Regions from separate parts of the Neobacillus sp. 204 genome, predicted to be linked through region 2. Evidence: predicted binding sites of a transcription regulator. Region 2 holds the regulator's gene; the other holds the start of a gene.
The links. The regulator LexA, encoded in region 2, represses DNA repair genes until DNA is damaged. The targets are predictions, from matches to a motif close to CGAACATATGTTCG.
Positions count from the first base shown of each region.

Region 1: ACJ004_RS00610 (YhjD family protein) is a predicted target of LexA. The motif match lies at 4,915-4,928, and genes of this name have one in related genera.

Region 1 covers NZ_JBJORY010000001.1:119,561-126,339, reverse strand. Annotated here, with positions in the region: gene addB (helicase-exonuclease AddAB subunit AddB) at 1-2,058, opposite strand, end outside; gene lepB (signal peptidase I) at 2,329-2,883, opposite strand; gene ACJ004_RS00620 (TVP38/TMEM64 family protein) at 2,873-3,538, opposite strand; gene ACJ004_RS00615 (LCP family protein) at 3,750-4,685, opposite strand; gene ACJ004_RS00610 (YhjD family protein) at 4,956-5,321, shown strand; gene ACJ004_RS00605 (competence protein ComK) at 5,340-5,909, opposite strand; gene ACJ004_RS00600 (IDEAL domain-containing protein) at 6,103-6,339, shown strand; gene ACJ004_RS00595 (M48 family metallopeptidase) at 6,458-6,779, opposite strand, start outside.
Region 2 covers NZ_JBJORY010000001.1:616,279-623,057, reverse strand. Annotated here, with positions in the region: gene tkt (transketolase) at 1-226, opposite strand, end outside; gene ACJ004_RS03100 (DUF896 domain-containing protein) at 406-636, opposite strand; gene ACJ004_RS03095 (YneB family resolvase-like protein) at 715-1,362, opposite strand; gene yneA (cell division suppressor protein YneA) at 1,375-1,701, opposite strand; gene lexA (transcriptional repressor LexA) at 1,860-2,483, shown strand; gene ACJ004_RS03080 (DUF4257 domain-containing protein) at 2,683-2,976, shown strand; gene ACJ004_RS03075 (hypothetical protein) at 3,116-3,370, opposite strand; gene glnA (type I glutamate--ammonia ligase) at 3,819-5,153, opposite strand; gene ACJ004_RS03065 (MerR family transcriptional regulator) at 5,192-5,593, opposite strand; gene ACJ004_RS03060 (methionine gamma-lyase family protein) at 5,728-6,779, opposite strand, start outside.

The DNA.
Region 1 (6,779 bases), 500 kb from region 2:
TCTCTTAATATACGACGAAGGAATTAATGCTTTTCCTTCATCATTCGCGAGTGGGTAACAAACAAAAAGGGCTTCTGATGGTGCAGTAAAAGCCTTATAAGCCAAGTAGGTTTCATCGAGCAATCGTGTCCTGCTGCTTGGTGCGATATTGACTCCAGCTGCTAAAAGGATTTCTCTGTCTTCATCTGAAAGGATCCCTTCATCAGAAATTTTTGCAGGCAGGATTCCTTCACTGACACCCACTACAAACACGACTTTTATTTCATTGAGCCTTGATTTTTCTAAATCCCCAATCAAAACCTGGTCCAGTGCAGGGGGAATAAGGGAAAAATGTAAGGACTCAAATCCCGACTCTAATACAGCAGCGAATGACTTTAACGTGACTGGTTCATCCCCCAGTATTTCAACATATTGATCCAGAAGATCGATTACAGCATTCCACACTTGTTCGTGCTCACGCATTTTTACAAGATTACCCTTTTCTTCGGCGGCAACTTTCCATTGTTCAAGCTTTGCCGGGACATCCAATTCCTCTAGCAATAAATAGATAGCTTCACAGAGTTTTCGACCAGAATCAGCTTTTTTCAAACGTCTTGAAAGTCGTAATAACGGCGCTGTTATCATAAGTTTTAATTCATTTAACTCTTGTTCCATTTCTTTTTCCGCATCAGTTTGAGAGGTACCCTCTAATTCCAGCCCTCTAATGCGACGATAGCTCCACCGATCCTTTTTCGTCCATTTACTTCCGTTAATTCCGTAAGCTAGACAATAATTTTCTAGTTTGTCCATTTTCTCACGCATTTTAGCGGAACTTTCCTGAAGCGGATATAACAATTCTGTCTTTATCACTCTGAATACTGGTTCATAACGCCAGTAAGAATTAATCACTTCTAGACTCGAACGAATGAATTCGATGAGCGGATGGTTCAGCATCGTCCTTTTTTGATCAATAAAATAGGGAATCTGATAATCGTTGAAAACTGGTTCAACAATTTCATGATAGTCCCCTCCATTTCTGATTAATAAAGCAATATCCCGATATCGGTACCCTTTTGTCCTAACAAAATCACGAATCTCTCTGGCAATTCCTTCAATCTCAGCTCTTCGGTTTACTGCTTGGCAAATATTAATATTCGACTCGCCAAAATACGGTACTGCAGGCCGAGTATCAAATTTTTCTTCCAGATGACCTAATGACAGATGAGTCCATTTTTTTTGTTCCTTTAAAATGACAGATTGATCCATTTCGATCCCATTTGCTTTAGCTAAATCATAAATGGCAAAACAAGTTCCACCTGTTAAACGGAACAAGTCAAGTTCATCAGGGGCTGTATCAAAGGATACGTGATCTGTTGTAAGTGCGATTGAAACGGTTTTACACTGCTTCATCAATTCCAATATGACACGATATTCCTGAGGCGAAAAACTATCAAACCCATCAATATATATATCTGCATCTTTTAAATAGGTTGAGCAGGATACTTTCTCCGCTAAGAGGGTAAAGTAGTCTTCTGAATCGATATATTTTCCAAAAATTTCGTCCTCAAACTTTTTATAAATAATTTCAAAATCTTTGATTTTATCATGTAAGGCATTGCCAGCAGCTGTGTCTTCACTCGATTGAAGTGAGCCCTGAATTAGCTCCTCTGGTCTTATACAGTATCGTTTAAATTCAGTTATCATTTGCTCAAGTTGTTTGATAAATCCAGTCTTATCGGCAGCACGCTGAAAAAGCCTTAGTTGCTCCTTCTGCTCTTCGATAATTTTGCGAATGAGCATGCTCATCCCTACACTGCTTAAATGGATTCGGCTAATCCCACCTGTTTCTTGCAAGATTCGCCAAGCCATTCGAGAAAAACTATATACTTGAGCGCGAATCATTCCACCAATCGCTGGGTCTGTCGCCAAGCGATATTCAGATAAAAAAGTCATCTGTTCTGGAACGATATAAATAATCGGTGTGCCTTCTGGGTCTTCCAGCAGCCGCTCCTTTATTTCTTCAAGGAACATAGCAGTTTTGCCGCTTCCTGACCGCCCAATTACCATTCTTAATGACATGAAAAAACCTCGCTTTCCCCAACCATTCAAAACCATTATATTTCTCATTTTACCACAAAATAAGCACAAACGTTTGGAATATCATAGAGCCGATTCAAGCCATAATTGGTAAATTCTACGATGTGAGCCTTTTTAAAGTCTATATACCAATAAATATTTAATGAATTAATGCGGTGAATTGTTGAAGTAATTGAATAAAATAAAAGGCTGCCGAGGTTTTTCGACAGCCTTACACGATTTATCATCGTGTTAAACCTTTTAATCTTTGAACTAAAAATGGACGTCCATTTCATTTAATGGCCAGTAGCGTAAATCCACTTTACCTACCACTTGACTTGCTGAAATAAAACCGAATTGACGGCTGTCCCAACTACCTAATCGATTATCACCAAGCACAAATAACTTTCCATCAGGGACTGTATTTTCACCGGTAATTTCCTTTAAACTGAAATCACCAGTAATCCTTATTCCAGGTGTTTTTTGTTTATACACATCTAAAAATGGCTCTTCAAACTTATGCCCATTGATATACAACTGATCATCACGATATTCAATCTTATCACCTGGCAAGCCGATAATCCGTTTTACAAAATCTTCTTTTTCATTGGCATGAAATACAATGACATCAAATCGATTCAATTCCCCCACTTGATAACCAAGCTTGTTAACTACCAGCTTGTTTCCATCCTGCAGCGTTGGCATCATTGATTCGCCTTCTACTACATAATTCGAAAAGAAAAATGTACGAATAAAAGCAAAAATAATGATTCCAATCGCAAAAGCCTTAGCCCATTCCATGCCTTCCTTTTTCCATTCAATCTTCATTAACGCTCCTCCGTTTCTCCTGCTTATAGTTTCTATCTATTTCACCATTATGGTCAGTTTCCGTATGCTTATTCATTCTACCTTCAATTCGTCTGCCAACAATCCACAAAATGAAAATAATAAGCAATACTACAACAGTTCGAAGCGGCTTAGTCAGCAATGACTGGAGATCATAGCCAACAAAACTAATCGTGAAAATCATCACCATTTTTCCAATACATACGGCTAACATGTATTGAGCAAGGCGAATTTTAGAAAGACCTGCAACAATATTTACTACAGCTGAAGGTGTAAATGGAAAACAAAGCAGTAAAAAGAGGGGACCAAATCCATGACGATCTACCCAATCCATTAATTTACGGACCTGCGGGTGCTTGGGCAAAAAAGATAATAACTTTTGCTGCCCATACCTTCTGACTAGTAAAAATACGAGCATTGCCCCGATACAGGCTCCGAGCCATGAATATAAGAATCCTAACCAAAGTCCAAAAGCACTTGCATTAGCCATTACAAATAAAAACAATGGGAGAAATGGCATGAATGCTTCTATGACAATAAGCAATACGCCTGGTATGGGACCTAAGGCACGATATTCCTGAATCAAACTCATAATATGTTCAAGCGTAAACCATGCTTTTAATGATTCAATGTCCATCAGATTTCCCCTCATTTTTTTACTAAGGCTATTTTCGCATAGATTGTTGTTTTTCGTATAAGTTCATCAACCCGTAAAACTCTATGCCTCGTGGCATCTTTTCGTAAGAACATTTGTGAAAATTGCCCAGGAACTTAGTAAATGACCCTTAAAAAGCTCCTAAAGCAACAAAGTTTACGAAAAGAGCCTTTACTAAATAGCAGTGCTTTGATTACTTTGTAATAAATTGATGTAGTGCCTCTTTATTTTTTTCGACATCAATATCTAATACTGCTCCTTCCCCAGCTATTCGTGCATCCGAATAGCTATTTTCGACAGGAATTCGTAACGTATCGATATTTCCGCGATCATTCGAAAAGAAATCTTTAGCCATAAATGTTATATCTGAAGTGTCCATATTTGTATTCACATACGGCGCCACTACTCCAATAAGTTTTGGGAGTTTTGGAATCGTTTGCAAGCCCATTAATTGATCTCCAATGGCCTTTACCGCCTTTTGTTGACGTTCTACCCTGCCAAAATCACCGATGGCATCATGACGGTAGCGAACATAACCAAGCATTTCCTCTCCATTTAATCTTTGCAGACCTGGCTCTAAAGTTACATCTATATTTTTAGACATTTTTTTCTCTACATCTATCTCTACCCCATTAGGGAATGCTTCATCAATAAGTTGCACAAAGCCTTGAAAATCCACAATGACATAATATTGTAGGTCAATATCAAAATTTTGCTTGATTGTTTGTCTCATTAACTCTGGGCCGCCGCGTGCAAAGGCAGAGTTCACTTTATGTTTACCATGCCCCGGAATCTCGAGGTAACTATCCCTCATAATTGAAGTTAGCTTAAAGGTTCCTTTGTCTTCATTATAATGAACAATCATGATTGTATCCGCTCGAGACTTTTCCTTGCCTCTTGCATCACTTCCGAGCACGAGGATATTTGTACCTCCATACTGATCCTTTTTTCCTTCAAAAGTATAGACAACATTTGAAGCTTTTTTATCAATTTTTTTTAGTGATTGGTTAACACCCAGTCTGTATTGATAATAAGCATACCCTGCCACTGCCCCAATGAGCAGTATAAATACTAGTAAAACGGATGGCCATCTTCTATTTTTCTTCACTTGATGTTTATCAGATCTCATTGTTATCTCACCTATTCATCCATGTTTTTTATTCTCCTATTTAATGACTGTTATTTCTCTTTAGGGGTTTCCTCATTTAATTCATTTTCCCCTATCCGATATCCTTCTATTAATAAAAACTTTCTCATATAACAACTGAAAATTTCAATAAATAAAACTCGTCCAATGACGAGTTTTGGTTAATGTAAAGGCCTATTGCTTTTGATGTTTCTTTTTTGTAAAATAAAGTAGAACATTTGTTCCATTAAGAATGAAAGGTGTGACTAAAAAATGACCAGAATCCCCGAAGATGATCGAGACATAATGGAAAAGGCTATGTATTTACCAATGGTTCTAATTATCTTAAACAGGGATTTAACCGTTGTTGAAAAAAGCCCGTTTAAGTTAAAACAACCATATTTAGATTTAATTGAGGAAACGATGAAGGAAATACAGAAGGAATTGGCCATTGTAAAACAATATATGAAAAAAAATAAACTTCAGGTGATTGAAACAAAACGGGACGATGCTTTTACGCTGTACAGTTTTATTTATAAAGGCTATGAAGAAAACCATAATTACTTTAACCCAAGAATCCGTAATAAGGTTCAGGAATTAATGGAGGCCTATTTGTTAAAAAAACATCTGTCCCGTTAATGGTTAGCAATTCGAGACTTATTTTAGGTTTTTGGAATGAGCATCGTATTCAAAGGATTTTTCCAGAGCATTTATTGATTGGGGCCCACGTGCCATATAAAATAATCTTTTCCCATTACTTTCTATTCTTTGCATGAGCTTTGTTTTTAATAATGAAGTTCTTAACATTTGGCCTTCAATTGTACTTACTGGTACTGGAAATATGTGCGATTGTTTATTGCGGAAAATGATCATTGTTTTTTGAGCGGATACGCGGCGATAACTCTCAACATGTTCAAATGAAATCCATATACACTCAGGAATTAGCGGCGAAACCGTAGGAAAAAAATAGATGTTGTTCGTTGGTTCAATGATGATTGGGAGTTTTCGGTAATAGCCAATTAATTGCCGTGTGCCTCTTTTCCTGCTTTCGTAATCAACACCAAAATAAATGCAACTCTTTTTGATTATATCCAATGGCTTAAAGGGCGATAAGAATTCATCTTCTAATTCCACTGAACGCGAATAAACTTTCCCTCCATATACAACTGGTTCTACATACATCGTGCATGAATTGATTTCATATTCTTCGATTTGAGTTTGTTTCAACCCATTCAACTCCTTTTTCCATCTTATCCACCATATCTTACCATTCCCTGTTTTTTATTCCGTCACTTTTCTGAATTGTTCCTAAATTATTCACAAAATTTAGGCTAAATAAATATTTATTTTAAAATTATAAAATGAATGATAATCCTCGAAAAAAACCATATAATTTTAAAAAGCATCAGAGGTGATTTTCATGAATGAAAAATCATACACGGAATTAATGAAACTTGGTGCCATGAAACGCAATCGGCTGAAAGAGAACTTCGTCCAGGATTTATACATCGAAATACTGTTGTCTGAAATTCAGTTAACTGTCGAGAGAGAAAAATTACTGCAAAAAATCGATGAGGCCATTGATTGTCGAGACAAAAAGTCATTTCTCCATTTATCCGGGCAACTAAAGGAAATTAACAAAAAATTTGGGACGTAAACTACTTTTGATAAGCCGTCAAAAATTGACGGCTTTTTTATTTTTATCCATAAAAAAGGCGAATATATCTATGATTAGATAATCCGCACTTTTCAGTCATTCTTCTGCTAGTAATAATCTATTTATTCCTTTGTTTCAGTTCAAATTCTTCGAGCATGGAAATTCGGTCGAGCATGGAAGGATGGGTATACCTAAAAATTTTGACTAATAGCGGTGGATTTACTTGACTTAAACCAGATCGGGTTAGTTCCTGGAAAGAAGTGATTGCAGCTTCTGGATTTTTGGTCATTTCTATCGCATATTTGTCTGCGCGTGTTTCTTGATAACGAGAAGTAAAATTGGTAAATGGACTTGCCGCAAATAGGAGCATCGAAAGGACCATAAAAAATAACGGCAAGGAGCTGATATCACGGACATCTGAAATTTTTAATTCCTTTCCC
Region 2 (6,779 bases):
TGCTGTATAGCAACGCTGAACCATGTCCAGCAGATAAGACAAAACGATCACGGTTAAACCATTTCGGATTCTTTGGATTTTGGTTCATGAAGCGTGTCCATAAGGTATAGGTCATTGGCGCCGCACCCATCGGCATCCCTGGATGTCCAGAGTTTGCTTTCTCGATTGCATCGATGGAAAGCGTTCGAATTGAGGTTACTGATAAATCATCGATAGTATTAAACATGAATTACATCCTTTCCTAATCACTAGGTTACTAAGTACATTTCAATTTTATATTGATACCGTTTTTTATTCAACAAATAGCATAATAATAAGAGACAAAATTCACTTTATTTTTTATTTTGGCACAGAAATTGTCTCTCTATGTAAAATAGGAATACAAAAAATTGTATTCCTGGACTTTTAGTGAAGTGTATTTTTTTTCCTTGCTTTGATTTTTTCTGGTGTTACATCATTTCCTTCGGGATCAATAAACTTTGTGTTGGTTAGGGTATCAAGCATATTAGAACGGAAAGTTGCCAAATATTCGCTTCTTAAGGTTGTTTGTTCTTTAGCTTCTGATTCAGTCAATCCCGTTGCCTTTGCTTTTCTTGCCAGTTCATTAATTCTAGCCATTTTTTCTTTGGATAGCATGGAGTGAACCTTCCTTTCTATCTGTTTACATGACACCTGATTTTACTAAAAAAAAAACCTAATGACAAGGCAAAAGGTCTACTCTTCTTGTGATTCTATATATTCTTGGTATCTTCTATGGACCGTTGCTTTTGAAATATTATACCCAAACCCTCTCAGAGTGGCAGCTATTTCAGCAAAAATTAATCCATTCTTTCTTAATCGAACAATTTCTTCTACTGGGACTTCAATTTTATCACGTCCAGATGCTTCGCCGAGATTCTTTAAGTTTTTTTCAGGTTTATATCCTTTTTGAACTGCCCGTTTCATTCCGCGCTTAATTTTTGCATTATGTAGTTTACGTTGATATTCCTCAACCATACCAACAATTTTTAAAACCATGGAATCCGATTCTGATAGTTGTAATTCACCACTATGGGAGATACTAAAAAGTTTAATATTTTCTTTTAAGATACAATGTAAGATAGCTATTTTAGCGTTGCCTCTACCAAGTCGTGTTTCATCCTGGATTAAGACAGCCTGAACCTGTTCATCCTTAATTCGTTCTAATAATTGAAAAATTCCTTCTCGATCGTAATCATAGCCACTTGCCTTTTCTTTAATTACCCTATCGATTTCAAAGTGATAGGATTGAGCAAGTTGTGTTAATTCCTCTTCCTGACGCTTTAAGGATGTTTCTTGTGTTTCTTTATTGGTGCTGACACGGCAGTATATGATTGCTTTCATAATTGTTCCTTTCTATTCACCTATAGCACTCGCTAATTCTCTTGTTGATGAACCTTCTTCCTTGCTCACTGGGATAATTATTTCTTCACCAGGAAAAATCCGATCTTCTTCAATTTCATTATGCTTTTTAATCCATGCAACAAACTCTTTGTTTGATAATGAATGTTGTTCTGAAAATTGATCTGAAATTCCCCAAAGTGAATCGCCTTCAGTAATCGTAATCTTTAAATATTTATCCTGGTCGTTTGAGTGATGTTGGAAAGATAAAATGAAAGAAAATAAACAGCTTAAAATAATAAGTGTAATAGCATAGGAGTATTTGTTCCATAATTTTTTCATAAATTAACACCTCTACTAAGAATATATGTTCGCTTTATTGATTTAATTATAAATCGAACATTTGTTTGTTGTCAACTGTTTTTCGAACTTATGTTTGTATAAAAAATACGAACATGATATAATAAAGACAACATTAACCAGACGAGGTGGATTTTATCATGGCTAAAATATCAAAGCGGCAGCAGGATATCTTAGACTTCATTAAAAGTGAGGTTAAGAGTAAAGGATATCCCCCTTCCGTTAGGGAAATTGGAGAGGCGGTTGGACTGGCATCCAGCTCAACTGTACACGGTCACTTAGCAAGGTTGGAAAGCAAAGGACTTATTAGACGAGATCCAACCAAACCAAGGGCAATTGAAATATTAGAAGCTGATGTAGCAGCACATATACCAAGAAATGCAGTAGTAAATGTTCCAGTGGTTGGTAAAGTAACTGCAGGACTTCCAATTACAGCTATTGAAAATGTGGAAGAGTATTTCCCACTTCCAGAAAGTCTTGCACCTGCAGATGAACAAGTTTTCATGCTAGAAATCATGGGTGAGAGTATGATAGAGGCCGGAATACTAGATGGAGACTATGTAATTGTAAAACAGCAGCCAACCGCAAATAACGGTGATATTGTTGTAGCAATGACAGAGGAAGATGAAGCCACCTGTAAGAGATTTTTCAAGGAAAAAGATTACATACGCCTGCAGCCGGAAAATTCTACAATGGACCCTATTATCCTAAGGAATGTTTCCATTTTAGGAAAAGTTATTGGTGTTTACCGGCATATTCATTAATAAGGAGCTTGCACTACGGTGCATGCTTTTTTTTGTCGCCCTATTGGGAAAATTTTTCATTTTTATCATATCATGTATTTTATATAGTGAAAATTCAGTATTTTTACTCATGCTTATCTTGTTAACCTATAATATAATAGTACTACACCAAGATTTACCTTAGGTCCAAAAAATAAAGGCTTAAGGAGGTTGAGAAACAGTGTTAGCGGACATTATTTTCTCTATAGTAATTGGTGGAACAGTTGGTATTGTAGGACATGTTCGAAAGCACGGAAAAATTATCATGCCCCGGAAAACGAAAAAGTTCATTTATCTCGGTTTTTTAGAAGAATTACTCCTAGGTGCGGTTGCTGCGCTTCTCCTTGTTTTATATACAGCTCCAAATTCAACGGTGGAAAATATCCTTTTTTCGATCATTGCTGGAATTGGTGGTGATGCCGTTCTTTCTAAAATTAAGCTCCTAAACCAGACAGAAAAAGATAATAATGAATAATTAAGAAATAAAGCCATGATACAAGCGTATCATGGCTTTCTCTTATAAAAATTCTGCTGCTCTATCAGCTATGCTAATTTTCTTTAACTCATATCTTACAAACCCTTTCTTTTTGCAGCGCCTGCCCTCCTCTACTTGCCTATTTTGCTATGCGTGCTTGTATTTCAGATAATTTCACCTTAAAAAACGCTTTATAAACTTGCGTGTCCGCTTCCGTAAAGACAGAATGGCTTACATAGTTTCCTTTTAACGTTCTACGTTTCTCATCAAATAGAAAACATTCCTGACCTTTTGCTCCTGATTCTAGTAAACTTAAAATAAGATCCGGTTTCTTATACGTCTTTTCACGAAGAATTTCTTGGGTTAGAGCATTACAAATTTGCAGTTTATACAAAAAAAGCACCTCCCAAATGTTTTCTACTTAAGCATATACTATATATGAGTAGCAGAACATAGAAAATTGTGAATTTTTAAAGAAATAAAGAAGACATATGGACAGTAGAGGGGATTAACAACCATCACAGGTTTGAACGGGCATTTGTGGTTGCCAATCAGAGATATTGTCGACCATAGATAGATATATTGAGCCATCTAGGTCGTCAATAAGGGGGATTGTCGACCGTAATTATATATTATGAGCAATTTAAATCATCAATCAAGGCTATTGTCGACCGTAGTCAGATATTATGTGCAATTTAAGTCGTCAATCAGGGCTATTGTTGACCGTAGGTAGATATATCGAGCAATTCGGGTCGTCAATCAATGGGTAAAGCTATCAAATTTAATAACAGCCCCAAATAGGTAAAAGCCCTGACGCAACGAGCGACAGGACTTTTTAGATATTAATACATGCTCATATATTGATCGCGTTCCCATTGGTGAACGACTGTACGGAACATATCCCACTCAATTTCTTTCGCTTCAACAAAGTGTTCCATAATGTGCTCGCCAAGACCAGACACAATTACTTCATCAGATTTCAATTGGTCTAATGCTTGAGCTAATGTTGCAGGAAGATCGACGATACCTTCTTCGATTCTCTCTTCTTTGCTCATTACATAGATGTTTCTGTCAACTGGTGCAGGAGGAGTTAATTTGTTTTTAATTCCGTCTAAACCAGCTTTTAGAAGTACAGCCATTGCTAAGTATGGATTAGCTGATGGGTCTACACTACGTACTTCAACACGTGTACTCAAGCCACGAGAAGCAGGAATACGAATTAATGGTGAACGGTTTCTTGCTGACCAAGCCACATAGCATGGTGCTTCATAACCAGGAACAAGACGCTTATAAGAGTTTACTGTTGGATTTGTTACCGCTGTAAAGGCTGGAGCGTGCTTAAGGATACCTGCAATGAATTGACGAGCTGTATCACTAAGTTCTAGATCACCCGATGGTTCGAAGAATGAATTTGCTCCTTCTTTAAACAATGAAAGGTTCATGTGCATTCCAGATCCATTAACACCATACAATGGTTTTGGCATAAACGTTGCGTGTAAACCATGTTTACGTGCAATTGTTTTTACCACAAGCTTGAAAGTTTGAATTTGGTCACAAGCTGTTAATGCATCTGCATATTTAAAGTCAATTTCATGCTGACCTGGAGCCACTTCATGGTGGGAAGCTTCAATTTCAAAGCCCATTTCTTCTAGTTCAAGCACGATATCACGACGGCAGTTTTCACCAAGGTCGATAGGCGCTAAATCAAAATATCCGCCTTTGTCATTAAGGTCTAATGATGGTTCGCCCTGCTGGTCTAATTTAAATAAGAAGAATTCTGGCTCAGGCCCTAAGTTAAAGCTCGTGAATCCAAGGTCTTGCATTTCTTTTAATACTCTTCTTAAGTTATTACGAGGATCCCCTTCAAATGGTTTTCCTTCTGGAGTATAAATATCACAGATTAAGCGGGCAACTTTCCCTTTTTCTGCTGTCCAAGGGAATACCACCCATGTGTTAAGGTCTGGATATAGTAACATATCAGACTCTTCAATTCGTACAAAACCTTCGATGGAAGAACCGTCAAACATCATTTTATTATCAAGTGCTTTTTCTAATTGAGAAATTGGAATCTCTACGTTTTTGATTGTTCCAAGGATGTCTGTGAATTGTAAACGAATAAATTTTACGTTTTCCTCAACAGCTAATCTTTTAATATCTTCTCTTGAATACTTTGCCATGTTCTTACCCCCTATTTTTTAGAAAAGATGCTTTCATATTAATGAAAGAATCTTGACATATCTCCCTGACGTAATGAAGAACGATTGTTTCGACCTGAATGCATCAATTCGTTGCGTAGTAGTTTTCTTAGTTGTTCATCAGTTAATTCGCGTTTAGTTTTCTCTGTTTGTTGTTCAATAATGTTTGATTGTTGCTCCTTAACAAGGAACAATTGTTTAATGCCAGCCATGTTTACACCTTGATCAATTAGATCCTTAATTTCTAGAAGCCTATCAATATCATTCAAACAATATAGACGTCTATTTCCTTCGGTTCTAGCAGGAGAAATCAATTGGTGTTCTTCGTAGTAACGAATTTGCCTGGCTGTAAGTTCCGTTAGCTGCATGACCGTTCCGATCGGGAACAGGGGCATGGAACGGCGAATTTCCTTTCCACTCACCTAATTATTCCTCCCTTTGTGTTTATTCATATTGTTATTATATTTCGTGTTAGAAAAGTTGTCAATGATATGGCAGATTTTCTTACACGAATTTTTTTAAAAAATTGGACAACTTAAAAAATACTACCTAATCACTAAAACAGTTCCATTAATCCTTTCTCTTTTAAATGGTCTACCGCTAGACAAACAGCCATTTTAACATGAGCATAGGTTAATCCACCTTGCACGTAAGCTACATATGGTGGTCTAATCGGTCCATCTGCGGTGAGTTCAATACTCGCCCCCTGAATAAAGGTGCCCGCTGCCATAATCACGTCGTCCTCATACCCTGGCATATAGCTCGCATGTGGAGTGACATAAGAATTAATTGGTGACGCAAATTGAATGGCCTGACAAAAAGCAATCATTTTCTCCCGATCATCGAACTGAACGGATTGAATTAAATCGGTTCTTTTAGCATTCCATTTGGGAGACGAATTCATCCCTAATTTCTCCAACATCGCCGCTGTAAATACGGCACCTTTTAAGGCTTGGCCGACCACATGGGGAGCAAGGAAAAAGCCTTGATACATTTCCTGAAGACTATAGAGGGAGGCACCCGCTTCAGCCCCAATCCCAGGTGAGGTCATTCGATACGAACAGGCATCCACCCACTGTTTCTTCCCAACGATATAGCCGCCTGTCTTCACAAGGCCACCACCAGGATTCTTGATAAGGGAGCCAGCCATTAAGTCTGCACCTATATGGCAGGGCTCGGTCTCTTCTACAAATTCTCCATAGCAGTTATCCACAAAAACAACGACATCTGGTTTAATCTCTTTCACAAACTTAATCATTTGGCCAATTTCAGCCACCGTAAATGAAGGTCTGGTATCATAACCCTTAGAACGCTGAATACCAATCATTTTCGTATTCGGTTTTATTTTCTCTGACACCTGATCCCAATTAATTTCACCTTTATCAGTTAGTGCAACACTATCGTAGGAAATGCCAAATTCTTTTAAAGAACCAACCCCATTCCCACGAAGCCCAACGATTTCTTCCAAAGTATCATACGGTTTACCCGTAATATAAAGAAGTTCATCCCCAGGGCGAAGAACACCAAATAAGGCGATGGAAATGGCATGAGTACCTGAAATGATTTGTGAGCGAACAAGGCCTGCCTCACCGCCAAAGACATCTGCAT